Regions from separate parts of the Cupriavidus taiwanensis LMG 19424 genome, predicted to be linked through region 1. Evidence: predicted binding sites of a transcription regulator. Region 1 holds the regulator's gene; the other holds the start of a gene.
The links. The regulator NrdR, encoded in region 1, represses ribonucleotide reductase genes. The targets are predictions, from matches to a motif close to CACNANATNTNGTG.
Positions count from the first base shown of each region.

Region 2: the regulator NrdR is predicted to act here: its motif matches at 2,496-2,509, upstream of RALTA_RS13065 (ribonucleoside-diphosphate reductase subunit alpha).

Region 1 covers NC_010528.1:2,454,946-2,462,348, reverse strand. The annotation lists gene RALTA_RS11290 (pilus assembly protein) at 1-1,138, shown strand, start outside; gene RALTA_RS11285 (type IV pilin protein) at 1,144-1,602, shown strand; gene nrdR (transcriptional regulator NrdR) at 1,618-2,082, opposite strand; gene glyA (serine hydroxymethyltransferase) at 2,233-3,480, opposite strand; ZMP/ZTP riboswitch at 3,605-3,729, opposite strand; gene ybgC (tol-pal system-associated acyl-CoA thioesterase) at 3,895-4,299, shown strand; gene tolQ (protein TolQ) at 4,296-4,979, shown strand; gene tolR (protein TolR) at 5,040-5,483, shown strand; gene tolA (cell envelope integrity protein TolA) at 5,520-6,620, shown strand; gene tolB (Tol-Pal system beta propeller repeat protein TolB) at 6,827-7,403, shown strand, end outside.
Region 2 covers NC_010528.1:2,839,540-2,846,942, reverse strand. The annotation lists gene RALTA_RS13075 (sigma-54-dependent transcriptional regulator) at 1-1,611, shown strand, start outside; gene ampD (1,6-anhydro-N-acetylmuramyl-L-alanine amidase AmpD) at 1,608-2,225, shown strand; gene RALTA_RS13065 (ribonucleoside-diphosphate reductase subunit alpha) at 2,746-5,685, shown strand; gene RALTA_RS30645 (hypothetical protein) at 5,838-5,981, shown strand; gene RALTA_RS13060 (ribonucleotide-diphosphate reductase subunit beta) at 6,127-7,311, shown strand.

The sequences.
Region 1 (7,403 bases):
CCGCCGCCTGCACAACGGCCAGTGGGCGGTGCTGTTCGGCAACGGGCTTAACAGCAAGAGCGGCTCCGCCGGCCTGTTCATCATGCTGGTCGACCCGGCCGACGGCTCGCGCAGCTTCCGCTATCTCGGCACCGGCTACGGCCCGCAGCAGGACCCGGCCGGCGCCGGCAGCCGCAACGGCATTGCCTATGTCACCCCGGCCGACCTCGACGGCGACCACATTACCGACTACGTCTACGCCGGCGACGTGTTCGGCAACCTGTGGCGCTTCGATCTGACCTCGGACAATCCGGACCACTGGCGCGCCAGCAGCAGCCCGTTGATGCAGACCGGCGGCAAGCCGATCACCACCAGGGTGGCGGTGGGCTCGGTGCCCGGCACAGGAACCGGCGCCGCGGCGATGCCGCGCGTGGTGGTGGCGTTCGGCACGGGGCGCCGGCTGGAGCAGACGCAGGGCAGCGAAGCGGTGTTCGAGCCGGGCGGGCAGGGGCTGTATGGCGTGTGGGACTGGGACATGGCGGCATGGAACGCAGTGGCCGGCGCGCAGGCGCGCTACGCGTCGCTGGCCAGCGCCACGCAGCCGCTGTCCGGCGCCAATCTGACGCAGCAATCGATAACCGCCGAAGGGCGCGCGGCCGGCAGCACGGTGACGGTGCGCACGGTCAGCGCCAACAAGGTGTGCTGGCAAGGCTCGACCGCCTGCGCCAGCGGCAACAACAAATATGGCTGGCAGCTGCCGCTGCCGGCGGCGACGCGCGAGCAGGTGATCTACAACCCCGTGATCGCCTACGGCATGGTGATCGTGAACACCACCATCCCGCCCGGTTCGGCGCTGTCGCAGGCGCTGTCGTGCAATGCCGAGGTGCCGTCGGGCTTCACCATGGGCGTGTCGATGGGCTCGGGCGGCGCGGCCGCGCAGTCGTTCTTCAGCAGCACCAACAGCAGCACCTTCCCGCTGCTGAACAACGGCATTGTCAGCGGCATCGGCCTGAGCGGCACCGGCACGCCGTCGGTGGTGACCGCGAAGAAGCGGCCCTACCTGGTGCAGCAGACCGTGGGCGGCAGCGGCGCCATCACGCAGATCAACCCCGGCGCCAATGGCGCCGGCGCCCGCCTCAACTGGATACGCCTGCGCTGACCACCATGAACCAGACTGCCTTCCCATCGCCGCGCCGCGCCGCCGCGGGCTTCACGCTGATCGAACTGATGATCGCGGTGGCGATCGCCGCGATCCTGGCCGCGATCGCCTATCCGTCCTACACGGAGCATGTGCGCAAGTCGCGCCGCACCGACGCCAGGACCGCTTTGCTCGATCTCGCGGCGCGCCAGGAGCGGCTGTTCAGCACGCAGAACGTCTATGGCGGCACGCCTGCCGCGCTGGGCTATGCCGGCGCGGCTTTCCCGGTGCAGATCCAGTCGGGCGCGCAGGCGTACTACCAGCTGACGGTTGTGGCGGGCAATCCGGCCACCAGCTATACCGCGACGGCAACGCCCGTCGGCGCGCAGGCGGGGGACGACTGCGGCAGCTATACCCTTAACCACCTGGGGCTGCAGGGGAACACCGGGATGCGCGCCGGCGTGGCGTCGGCGCAGTGCTGGTAGCGGAAAACGCGGACGTCAGCGCTTGCCGCTGCCGGCGGTGACTTCCGCCAGCACGTCCGAGAATTCGGACACGTCTTCAAAGCTGCGGTACACCGAGGCAAAGCGGATATAGGCGATCTTGTCGAGCTTGCGCAGCTCGCGCATCACCAGCTCGCCGACCTGGCTGCTGGGGATTTCCTTTTCGCCCAGGGCCAGCAGCTTTTCCTCGATCCGGGTGATGGCTTCGTCGATGGCTTCGGCCGAGACCGGGCGCTTGCGCAACGCCAGCCGCATCGAATCCTTCAGCTTGGCACGGGCGTAGTCCACGCGCGAGCCGTTTTTCTTGACGATGGCGGGGAAGAACAGCTCGATCCGCTCATAGGTGGTGAAGCGGCGGTCGCAGGCCTCGCAGCGGCGGCGCCGGCGCACGGCATCGCCGTCTTCCGACATGCGCGTGTCGAGAACCTGGGTATTGGAATGACCGCAAAAGGGGCATTTCATGCCGGACCACCTTCAGTTGAACCCCATCGCCTTGTCCGTGTTGTCGTTCTGCGGCGGCAGGGCGGGTTGGCGAGGCCCGCGGTCCGCCCCGTGGGGGTGGACCGCGGAGCTGCCGGCCGCCCATGCGTGCGCGCGGGCGGCCTGGTACCGTCAGCCGTAGACCGGGAAACGCTTGGTCAGGGCCGACACCTGCTCGCGCACCGCGGCGATGTTGGCGGCGTCGTGCGGGTTGTCCAGCACGTCGGCGATCAGGTTGCCGACGATGCGGGCTTCTTCTTCCTTGAAGCCGCGCGTGGTCATGGCCGGCGAGCCGACGCGGATGCCCGAGGTGACGAACGGCTTTTCCGGGTCGTTCGGAATCGCGTTCTTGTTCACGGTCAGGTGCGCCTCGCCCAGGATGCGCTCGGCTTCCTTGCCGGTGATGTTCTTGGCGCGCAGGTCGACCAGCATCACGTGGCTCTCGGTGCGGCCCGAGACGATGCGCAGGCCGCGCGCGATCAGGGTCTCGGCCAGCACCGCGGCGTTCTTCACCACCTGCTGCTGGTAGGCCTTGAATTCCGGCGTCAGCGCTTCCTTGAACGCCACCGCCTTGCCGGCGATTACGTGCATCAGCGGGCCGCCCTGGATGCCGGGGAAGATCGACGAGTTGATCGCCTTCTCGTGCTCGGCCTTCATCAGGATCACGCCGCCGCGCGGGCCGCGCAGGCTCTTGTGGGTGGTGGTGGTGACGAAGTCGGCGTGCGGAACCGGGTTCGGGTAGACGCCCGCGGCGATCAGGCCGGCGTAGTGGGCCATGTCGACCATGAAATAGGCGCCGATCGACTTGGCCACCTTGCCGATGCGCTCGAAGTCGATGCGCAGCGCGAAGGCCGAGGCACCGGCGATGATCAGCTTGGGCTTCTTCTCTTGCGCCAGCTTTTCCAGCGCGTCGTAGTCGATGTCTTCCTGGGCGTTCAGGCCGTAGCTGACCACGTTGAACCACTTGCCGCTCATGTTCAGCGCCATGCCGTGGGTCAGGTGGCCGCCTTCGGCCAGGCTCATGCCCATGATGGTGTCGCCCGGCTTGAGCACGGCGAAGTACACGCCCTGGTTGGCCTGCGAGCCCGAGTTGGGCTGCACGTTGGCGGCCTCGGCGCCGAACAGCTGCTTGACGCGATCAATGGCCAGCTGCTCGACGATGTCGACGTACTCGCAACCGCCGTAGTAGCGCTTGCCGGGATAGCCCTCGGCATACTTGTTGGTCAGCTGCGAACCCTGCGCGGCCATCACCGCGGGCGAGGTGTAGTTCTCGGAGGCGATCAGCTCGATGTGGTCTTCCTGGCGCTGGTTTTCCTGCTGGATGGCGGCAAAGACCTCGGGGTCGATCTGGTCGATCGTAAAACGGCTGCGTTCGAACATGGCGAAACTCGTCTGAAAAAAGGGAATCCGATTCAGGCATCGGGGGTAGGGCGCGCGGGGAAGGCTAGCGGCGACCGGCACCGGCGGCGGTTTGGCCGTCGGCGCAGGGCGCACCCTGCTTCCCATTCGCTGCCCAGGCGAGCGGCAGGCATGACTCGCGTCAACGCCATGGCGTTGGAAACTTCACGCCAGAGAACTTGCGCTTCCTCGTGGTAGTGCCCACTGACTTCGCCAGTCGCGCAAGATGGAATGGTTGCGCGCAGTGTAGCGCGAGGCGGCCGCCCGCCGCAAGCCATGGACCCGCCAGCCAAGGGCTGGCAAGGGCTGGCGAGGCCCTGGCCAGCAACTTGCTGTTGCAAAGTCGTCCTGCGGGTTTACACGAAACGGGTATCGCTCTCCGTTACAATCGCGGCCATGACAAACTTTGTCTGGACCCTGCGGGTGTACTGGGAAGACACCGATGCAGGCGGCGTAGTCTTCTACGCCAACTACCTCAAGTTCTTCGAGCGCGCCCGCACTGAGTGGCTGCGCTCGCTCGGCATCGAACAGCAGGCGCTCGCCGACCAGGCGGGCGTGGTCTTCATCGTCCGCAGTACGGCGGTGGACTACAATGCGCCCGCCCGGCTGGACGACCAGCTTGAGATCCGCACGCGCATCGACCGGGTCGGCCCGGCTTCGGTGCAGTTCACCCAGGAAGCCTGGCGTGGCGAGCTGATGCTCGCGACCGGCGCGATCCGCGTTGGCTGCGTCGATAAAAGCACTTTTCGCCCCGCCCCGATCCCCGACCCCGTTCTAGCCACCATCAAGTCAGCACGATGAATCCCGTGACCGTCACGCAAGACATGTCGATCGTAACGCTGGTGCTCCACGCCAGCGTGCTGGCACAGGCCGTCATGGCGCTGTTGCTCGTCATGTCGCTGTTTTCGTGGACCTATATCTTCCGCAAGCACCTGGCGGTGCGTTCGGCGCGCACCCAGACCGAAGGCTTCGAGCGCGACTTCTGGGCCGGCGGCGATCTGCAGGCCCTCTATAACAGCGCCGTCAACAACCGCCACAACACCGGTGCGCTGGAACGGATCTTCGAATCCGGCATGGGCGAGTTCCTGAAAGCGCGCGAGCGCGGCAACGAGGCCGGCGCGCTGCTCGACGCCGCGCGCCGTGCCATGCGTGCGGCCTACCAGCGCGAGATGGACGTGCTCGAATCGCATTTGCCGTTCCTGGCTTCGGTCGGCTCGGTGAGCCCGTATATCGGCCTGTTCGGCACGGTGTGGGGGATCATGAACGCCTTCCGCGGGCTGTCGAACGTGCAGCAGGCGACGCTTGCCTCGGTGGCGCCCGGCATTGCCGAAGCGCTGGTGGCCACCGCGATCGGCCTGTTCGCGGCCATCCCCGCGGTGATCGCCTACAACCGCTATGCGACCGAAATCGATCGGCTGGCGATCCGGTTCGAGAGCTTCATGGAAGAGTTCCTGAACATCCTGCAGCGGCAGACCCGCTAACCGTATTCCCTATCTACGGTCCGGGCCTGACCCCGGGCCGGCGTTTCCAGGAGTCCTGCAATGGCAGCCATTCAGCGCCGCGGCGGCTCGCGCCGCCGGGCCAGCGCCGAGATCAACGTCGTGCCGTATATCGACGTCATGCTCGTGCTGCTGGTCATCTTCATGGTGGCCGCGCCGATCGTCAGCCCCGCCACCGTCGACCTGCCCACCGTGGCCAATGCCACGCCCCAGCAGAAGGCGCCCCCGATCGTCGTCACCGTGCATGAAGACGGCCAGCTCACCGCGCGCGGCAAGGACAACGCCGGCAACGCCTTCGAGCGCAAGCTCGACAAGCAGGGCCTGCTGGACTTCGTTCACCAGCGCCAGAACGAGAACCCCGACCAGCCGGTGGTGATCGCAGCCGACCGCGCGGTCAAGTACGAAGCGGTGCTGGACGTGATGTCCATCCTGAAGGCCGACGGCGTCAAGCGCGTGGGCCTGATGGTCAAGTCCAAGACTTCCTGACGCATTGAAGCGCCTATCCGATTGCCGTTGCGCCTGATGACGACCGCCGCCGCCTATCCCTACCAGCCGGTCAAGGAGCGGGGAACCCTGCGTTCCTTCCTGCTCGCGCTGCTCATGCATCTGCTGCTGGCTGTCGTGCTGTACTACGGCGTGAGCTGGCAGAGCAGCACCCCGGTCGGGGCCGAGGCCGAATTGTGGGAGGAAATTCCCGCCGCCACCGCGCCCCCGCCGCCGCGGCCGCAGCCACAGCCACAGCCCGAACCCGAGCCGGTGGTGCAGCCGCGTCCGGCGCCGCCGCCGCCCCAGGTAAAGAGCAAGGTCGAGGACGACGCCGACATCGCGCTGGAACAGAAGAAGCGCCGCGCCGAGGCGGCCGCGCGCGAAGAAGCCGAGCGCAAGGAAGCGGCCCGCAAGGAGGCCGAGCGCAAGGAAGAAGCACGCAAGGAAGAAGCACGCAAGGAAGAGGCGCGCAAGGAAGCGCTGCGCAAGGAGGCCGACCGCAAGGAAGCCGAGCGGCGCGAGGCCGAGCGCAAGGAAGCGCAGCGCAAGGAAGACGCGAAGAAGAAGGCCGCGCAGCAGGAGCAGGATCGCAAGGAACAGGCCGAGCGCGAGCGCAAGGAAGCCGCCGAGGCCAAGGCAAAAGCCCAGGCGGATGCCAAGGCCAAGGCCCAGGCGGACGCCAAGGCGAAGGCCCAGGCCGACGCCAAGGCCAAGGCGGATGCCGAGGCCAAGGCCAACCGCGAGGCCGCCGCCAATGCCCAGCGCAAGAGCGAACTGGCGCGCCTGCAGGCGCTGGCCGGCGGCTCGGGCGCCGGCGGTGGCGGGGTCGGCAACGCGGCGGGCGCCGGTGCCGGCGGTGGCGGCAAGGCGTCGCCAGGCTATGCCGACCGCGTGCGCCGCCGCGTCAAGCCGAACATCGTCTTTACCGAGGACGTGCCGGGCAACCCGACCGCGGTGGTCTCGGTGCAGCTGGCGCCGGACGGTTCGCTGCTGTCGGCGCGGCTGTCCAAGTCCAGCGGCAACTCCGGCTGGGACAATGCCGTGCTGCGCGCGGTCGAGCGTTCCGATCCGCTGCCGCGCGACGAGAACGGCAAGGCGCCGGCCAGCTTCACCATTACCTTCCGGCCGAAGGACTGAGTGACCGGCACGGCATGATTTGCAACATAATGCAACCTTCATCGCCGGGTTCCGGTCCCAGCGCTAGCATGACAGGTTGCCTGACGCAGCCGACGGTGCGGTATGCACGCAGACGGGGCATGCGCCACGCGCTGCAATGCCGCATTTGCCCGTGTTGCCGATTGCCTGTCGTGCCCGACGAAACTTGAAATCGACTGAGGAGCAGCATGCGAAAGCTTTGGGCCCCCAACTGGCTGTCCGCGAGGCGGCACAACGCAAATTTCCCCGCATCCCGAGTGCCCGGGCGGCCGGCGCCGCTGGCGGGCCGGCGCGCGCTGATGGCGTGGCTGGCCGCGGCCATGACCCTGGCCGCGGGCGCCGCGCACGCACAGCTCAATGTTGAGATCTCCGGGGTTGGCAGCAGCCAGTTCCCGGTGGCCACCGCCAACTTCCAGGGCGAGGCCCAGGCCCCGCAGAACCTGACCGCGATCATCCGTTCGGATCTGGCCCGCAGCGGCCGTTTCCGCAACGTCGACCCGGGCGGCGCCACCGTGGCCGAGTCCGCCAATGTCGACCTGGGCAGCTGGAAGGCGCGCGGCGCCGATGCCTTCGTCGCCGGCAGCGTGACGCCGGCCGCGGGCGGCAAGTACGAAGTGCGCTTCCGCCTGTACGACACCGTCAAGGGCCAGAGCCTCGGCGGGCTGGCCTTCACCGTGAACCAGTCGCAACTGCGCGTGACCGCGCACAAGATCGCCGACTACATCTATGAAAAGCTGCTGGGCGAGCGCGGCGTGTTTGCCACGC
Region 2 (7,403 bases), 380 kb from region 1:
CCCATCCTGGTCATCGACGACGAGGCCGACCTGCGCGAGCTGCTGGACATCTCGATCCGCCGCATGGGCCATGACGTGGTGCTGGCCGGCTCGCTGGCCGAGGCGCGCGCGAAGCTGGCGCAAGGCCGCTACAGCCTGGTGCTGACCGACATGCGCCTGGGCGACGGGCTGGGCATCGAGATCGTGCGCCAGCTGTCGGCCGCGCCGGAACGCATCCCGGTGGCCGTGATCACCGCCTACGGCAGCGCCGACAACGCCGTCGAGGCGCTCAAGGCCGGCGCCTTCGACTACATCGCCAAGCCGGTGTCGCTGGAACAGCTGCGCAGCCTGGTGCTGAACGCGCTGGGCCGCCAGCCGCGCGACAACGCCGATGCCGACGCCGCCGCGGCGGCGGAGCAGGCCGCCGACCGCGCCGCGGCGCTGCTGCCCGGCCATTCCGCGGCGATGCAGGAGGTGCGCCGCTCGCTGTCGCGGCTGGCGCGCAGCATGGCGCCGGTGGTCATCAGCGGCGAATCCGGCAGCGGCAAGGAGCGCGCCGCGCGCGCCATCCACGCCACCAGCGCGCGCGCCGCGCATCCGTTCGTCGCCGTCAACTGCGGCGCCATCCCCGAGAACCTGATGGAGTCCGAATTCTTCGGCTACGTCAAAGGGGCCTTCACCGGCGCCGATGCCGAGCGCGGCGGCTTCTTCCAGGCCGCCAACGGCGGCACGCTGCTGCTCGATGAAGTGGCCGACCTGCCGCTGCCGATGCAGGTCAAGCTGCTGCGCGCGCTGCAGGAGCGCCGCGTGCGCAAGATCGGCGCCAGCCGCGAAGACGCCGTAGACGTGCGCGTGATGTGCGCCAGCCACAAGGACCTGGCGGCGATGGTGGCGGCCGGGCAGTTCCGGCAAGACCTGTATTACCGGCTGAATGTGCTGGCGCTGCGCATGCCCACGCTGCGCGAGCGTGGCGAAGACATCCCGGTGCTGGCCCGCGCCATCCTGGACCACCTGGCGGTGCGCTACGGCGATGCGCACCCCAAGCGGCTGTCGCCAGAGGCGCTGCAGCGGCTGGCGGCCTATCCGTTCCCGGGCAATGTGCGCGAGCTGGAAAACCTGCTCGAGCGCGCCTACGCGTTTGCGGAAAGCGATGACATCGCGCTGGCCGACCTGGGACCGCTGGACGCGGGCACCGGGCGCGCCGGGCTGATGCCGGCACCGGCGCCGACGATGGCGCCCCAGCCGATGGCGCCTTACCCGTACGCCCCCTGGGGCACCGGCGTGGTGGCGCCCGTGCCGGCCGCCGCAACGCCTGCGCCTGTACCGCCCCCGGCCGAACCGCTCCCGGCAGCCCCCGCGCACGCCGCACCCGAACCCGAGCCCGCCGGCGACCCCGCCGAGCGTGCCTGCCGCGGCATCGTCTTCCCGATCGACCTGCCGGCCAAACTGGAAGCGGTCGAGCGCGAACTGATCCTGCAGGCGCTGGCGCAGACCAACTTCAACCGCACCGCGGCCGCGCCGCTGCTGGGCCTGAACCTGCGCCAGCTGCGCTACCGCATCCAGCAACTTGGCATCCGCGAGGCCATGGACGCCGCCGACCGCGGCGCGGTGGAAGGCGAGGGCACGCCATGACCGCGCCCGCGTCCTCGTCGTCGTCCTCGTCCTCGTCCTTTCTGCCCGGCGCCGACGGCTGGGTCCCGGCCGCGCGCCGCGTGCCGTCGCCCAATTTCGACGCGCGCCCGGACGGCATGCCGGTGGACCTGGTGGTGCTGCACAACATCAGCCTGCCGCCCGGCCAGTTCGGCAGCGGCGACATCGAGGCCTTCTTCCAGAACCGGCTCGATCCGGACAAGCATCCGTTCTTTGCCACCATCCACCAGATCCAGGTGTCCGCGCACTTCCTGGTGACCCGCTCCGGCGAACTGGTGCAGTTCGTGCCGTGCACGCAGCGGGCCTGGCATGCGGGGCAGTCCGAGTTTTTTGGCCGGGCGCGCTGCAACGATTTTTCGATCGGCATCGAGATCGAGGGCACCGACGACGTGCCGTTCACTGCCGCGCAGTACAACACCACCGCCGCGCTGGTGCGGGCGCTGCGCGCCGCTTATCCCGTGCAGGCCATCGCCGGACATAGCGATATCGCGCCGGGCCGCAAGACCGACCCGGGACCGCATTTCGACTGGAACCGTTTTGCCCGGCTCGCGGGGGTTGCGCCAAACCTGTTACCCTACCGCCCCTCGCACGATTAAAGTGCGCGGCGGGGTTGCCACGGCCACATGTCGGTGCCATGTCACTTAGCCAATTCCCTACAATCGGGTGGGCTATCGGACCTCCGCTCTGATAAAAAAATTTTGCAGAAAATGTGCGCTTGCGCACGACTTGCCCCCATCCCTTGTCGTAGCGCGGTTCCCGGGAATGTGGCGCCGCCGCACACATGCCGCCGGGTGTGGCAACTACGCTTGTCAAGACTGGTTTTTCGCATTCGCTTCACTATACTTGGGCCAGTTTCTCGTATCGACCACTACATCTAGTAGTCAGACCGGGGAGCCGGCCCGAGTGTGAGGCAGCCATCGCATACCGTCATGACGGCAATGTGACATGGCAGCATCATCCCTCCGCGAAGCCGGCGCATCACCAAGAGTCCCTGGCGAAATGTCAGTCAAGGCAGTACGTCCAGCCCCCGAACATTGCGGGCCGGATGCGCTTTCCGCCGCATTTCGCCAGGGACTCTTTTGTCTCTAAATAGCCAGGGTAAAAACAGGAGTTCTCATGCAAACGGCACAGAACGAAATCACCACGGGTGGCGCCGCCGCCGGAGTTGCCAGCCAGGCCCCGACCACGCAGCAGACCCCCAGCGCCGCGACCTCGAATTACCCGGATCACAAGATCATTCGTCGCAACGGTGCCGTGGTGGCGTTCGAGCCGTCCAAGATCGCCGTCGCCATGACCAAGGCCTTCCTCGCCGTCAACGGCGGGCAGGGCGCCGCGTCGGCGCGCGTGCGCGAGATCGTCGAGCAGCTGACCGACAACGTGGTGCGCGCGCTGGTGCGCAGCCGCCCGAGCGGTGGCGCCATCCACATCGAAGACGTGCAGGACCAGGTCGAACTGTCGCTGATGCGCTCGGGCGAGCATGAAGTCGCCCGCGCCTATGTGCTGTACCGCGAGAAGCGCAAGGCCGAGCGCGCCAGCGCCAGCGCGCAGGCCGTCGCCCGCGTGCAGGAAGCCGGCATCAGCATCAACGTGACCGACGCCGGCGTGACCAAGCCGCTCGACATCGTCGCGCTGCACGCCCTGATCGACAACGCCTGCTCCGGCCTGGGCGATGCCGTCAGCGCCGAGCCGATCCTGAAGGAAACGCTGAAGAACCTGTACGAAGGCGTGCCGATGACGCAGGTGTACGACTCCGCCATCCTGGCCGCGCGTACCCTGATCGAGAAGGACCCGGACTACAGCCAGGTCACCGCCCGTATCCTGCTGCACACCATCCGCAAGGAAATCCTCGGCACCGAAGTGACCCAGGCCGAGATGGCCACCCGCTACGCCGAGTACTTCCCCAAGTTCATCGCGCGCGGTATTGCCGCCGAGCTGCTGGACGAGAAGCTGGCCACCTTCGACCTGGCCCGCCTGGGCGCCGCGCTGGACGCCGGCCGCGACTTCCAGTTCAACTACCTCGGCCTGCAGACCCTGTACGACCGCTACTTCCTGCATATCGATGAAACCCGCATCGAAATGCCGCAAGCCTTCTTCATGCGCGTGGCCATGGGCCTGGCGCTGAACGAGAAGGACCGCGAAGCGCGCGCCATCGAGTTCTACCAGCTGCTGTCGTCGTTCGACTTCATGTCGTCCACGCCGACCCTGTTCAACTCGGGCACCCAGCGCTCGCAGCTGTCGTCGTGCTACCTGACCACAGTCTCGGACGACCTGGAAGGCATCTACGAAGCGCTCAAGGAAAACGCGCTGCTGTCCAAGTTCGCCGGCGGCCTGGGCAATGACTGGACCAACGTGCGCGCACTGGGCTCGCACATCAAGGGCACCAACGGCAAGAGCCAGGGCGTGGTCCCGTTCCTGAAGGTGGTGAACGACACCGCCGTGGCCGTGAACCAGGGCGGCAAGCGTAAGGGCGCCGTCTGCGCCTACCTGGAAACGTGGCACCTGGACATCGAAGAATTCCTGGAGCTGCGCAAGAACACCGGCGACGACCGCCGCCGCACCCACGACATGAACACGGCCAACTGGATTCCGGACCTGTTCATGAAGCGCGTGATGGAAAACGCCGAATGGACGCTGTTCTCGCCGTCCACCTGCCCGGACCTGCACGACAAGGTCGGCAAGGCATTCGAGAAGGCCTACCTGGGCTACGAAGCCAAGGCCGCCAACGGCGAACTGAAGCTGTTCAAGAAGGTCCCGGCCATGCAGCTCTGGCGCAAGATGCTGGGCATGCTGTTCGAAACCGGCCACCCGTGGATCACCTTCAAGGATCCTTGCAACATCCGCAGCCCGCAGCAGCACGTCGGCGTCGTCCACAGCTCCAACCTGTGCACGGAAATCACGCTGAATACCAACGACAGCGAAATCGCCGTGTGCAACCTGGGTTCGGTGAACCTGGTGGCCCACCTGGCCAAGCAGGCTGACGGCTCGTACGCGCTCGACCACGCCAAGCTGCAGAAGACCATCCGCACCGCCATGCGGATGCTGGATAACGTCATCGACATCAACTACTACGCTGTCGAGAAGGCCCGCAACTCCAACCTGCGCCACCGCCCGGTCGGCATGGGCATCATGGGCTTCCAGGACTGCCTGCACGTGCTGCGCACGCCGTACTCCAGCGACGCCGCGGTGAAGTTCGCCGACACCTCGATGGAAGCCGTGTGCTACTACGCCTACCAGGCCTCCACCGAGCTGGCCGAAGAGCGTGGCCGCTACGAGACCTACACCGGCTCGCTGTGGGATCGCGGCATCCTGCCGCAGGACTCGCTCAAGCTGCTGGCCGAAGAGCGCGGCGGCTACCTGGACGTGGACATGTCCAGCAGCATGGACTGGACCAGCCTGCGTGCCCGCATCAAGCAGCACGGCATGCGCAACTCGAACTGCATCGCGATCGCGCCGACCGCCACGATCTCGAACATCATCGGCGTATCCGCGTGCATCGAGCCGACGTTCCAGAACCTGTACGTGAAGTCGAACCTGTCGGGCGAGTTCACCGTGGTCAATGACTACCTGGTGCGCGACCTGAAGGAACGTGGCCTGTGGGACGAAGTGATGGTCGCCGACCTGAAGTACTTCGACGGCTCGCTGTCGCGTATCGACCGCATTCCGCAAGACCTGCGCGACATCTACGCCACCGCGTTCGAAGTCGAGCCGACCTGGCTGGTGGAAGCCGCCAGCCGCCGCCAGAAGTGGATCGACCAGGCCCAGTCCCTGAACATCTACATGGCCGGCGCCTCGGGCAAGAAGCTGGACGACACCTACAAGCTGGCCTGGCTGCGCGGCCTGAAGACCACGTACTACCTGCGCACCATGGCTGCCACGCACGTGGAGAAGTCGACCGTGTCGCGCGGCTCGCTGAACGCGGTGTCGTCGGGCAGCGACAGCGGCTCCGCCCTGGACGCGGCAGCTGCATCGGCCCCGGCCATGCCGGAAGCCGAAGGCGCGGTCTGCACGATGCGCCCGGGTGACCCTGGCTTTGAAGAGTGCGAAGCCTGCCAGTAAAAGAAAAAGCCCGCGGTGGTGGAACACCGCGGGCTTTGCAACAAGGCTGAAGGTTAAGGCACTAGACCTTTGGCCCTCCGGCATCGTTGGGCAAACGGATCTTAGCACCGGAGCAAGCCAAGTTGGTGTGAAGCTTTTTGAAGGAGATTGGGATGTCCAAGAAGACCCCGCCCCCTCAGAAGATTGGCCGCGACGCAGGAACTGGGCAGTTCATTCCGGTGCGTGAGGCGCAGCGCCGTCCCAACACCACTACGGTGGAGACGATCAGGCGCACGCCGGCTAAGACTTCGAAGTAATCAGAAGTAACGGAAGGGCCGCAAGGCCCTTCTCTTTCCTTTGCAGTTTTTTTGAAGGCTGCGAAGGAAAGAGATGTAGAGATGCGCCCCTGTAGATGCTTAGTAGCTTACAGAATGCGATTGGACTGAATAGGAGAATATGACGATGCTAAATTGGGACGACGTTGACGCCACCTCGCAGGCCGCACCGCAGCCTCCCCTGCAACCTGCTGCCGCCCCTGCCACCGCTGACCAGCAAGGCGTCCTGCCGTCGAGCGCCACGCAAGCCGGCATCCTGGGCAACAACCCCAATGCCGCCGCCGCGCAAAGCAACCGGCGCGTCAACGCCGCCGACAAGCGCGTCATCAACGGCTCGACCGACGTCAACCAGCTCGTCCCGTTCAAGTACAAGTGGGCGTGGGAAAAGTACCTGGCCGGCTGCGCCAACCACTGGATGCCGCAGGAAATCAACATGTCCCGCGACATCGCCCTGTGGAAAGACCCCAACGGCCTGACCGAGGACGAGCGCCGCATCATCAAGCGCAACCTGGGCTTCTTCGTCACCGCCGACTCGCTGGCCGCCAACAACATCGTGCTGGGCACCTACCGCCAGATCACCGCGCCCGAATGCCGCCAGTACCTGCTGCGCCAGGCCTTTGAAGAGGCTATCCACACGCACGCCTACCAGTACATTGTTGAATCGCTGGGCCTGAACGAAGCCGAGATCTTCAACGCGTACCACGAAGTGCAGTCGATCCGCGACAAGGACGAGTTCCTGATCCCGTTCATCGACACGCTGACCGACCCGTCGTTCAAGACCGGCACGCCGGAAAACGACCAGAAGCTCCTGAAGTCGCTGATCGTGTTCGCCTGCATCATGGAAGGGCTGTTCTTCTATGTGGGCTTCACGCAGATCCTGGCGATGGGGCGGCAGAACAAGATGACTGGGGCTGCGGAGCAGTATCAGTACATCCTGCGGGATGAGTCGCTGCACTGCAATTTTGGGATTGACCTGATCAACCAGATCAAGCTGGAGAATCCGCATCTTTGGACGGCGGAGTTCAAGGCTGAGATTACGGAGTTGTTCAAGAAGGCGGTGGATCTGGAGTATCGCTATGCGGAAGACACAATGCCGCGTGGGGTGCTGGGGCTGAATGCGCCGATGTTCAAGTCGTATCTGCGGTTCATCTGCAATCGTCGGTGCCAGCAGATTGGTCTTGACCAGTTGTTCCCGAATGAGGAGAACCCGTTCCCGTGGATGAGCGAGATGATCGATCTGAAGAAGGAACGCAACTTCTTTGAGACGCGAGTTATTGAGTATCAGACGGGTGGGGCGTTGAGCTGGGATTGAGTTGGTTGTTTTTTGCTTTGATGATGAGAAATGGGAGCTGATGGCTCCCATTTTTCATAGCTAGAGAAAACAAGTGGCTGCAATCGGCCAGA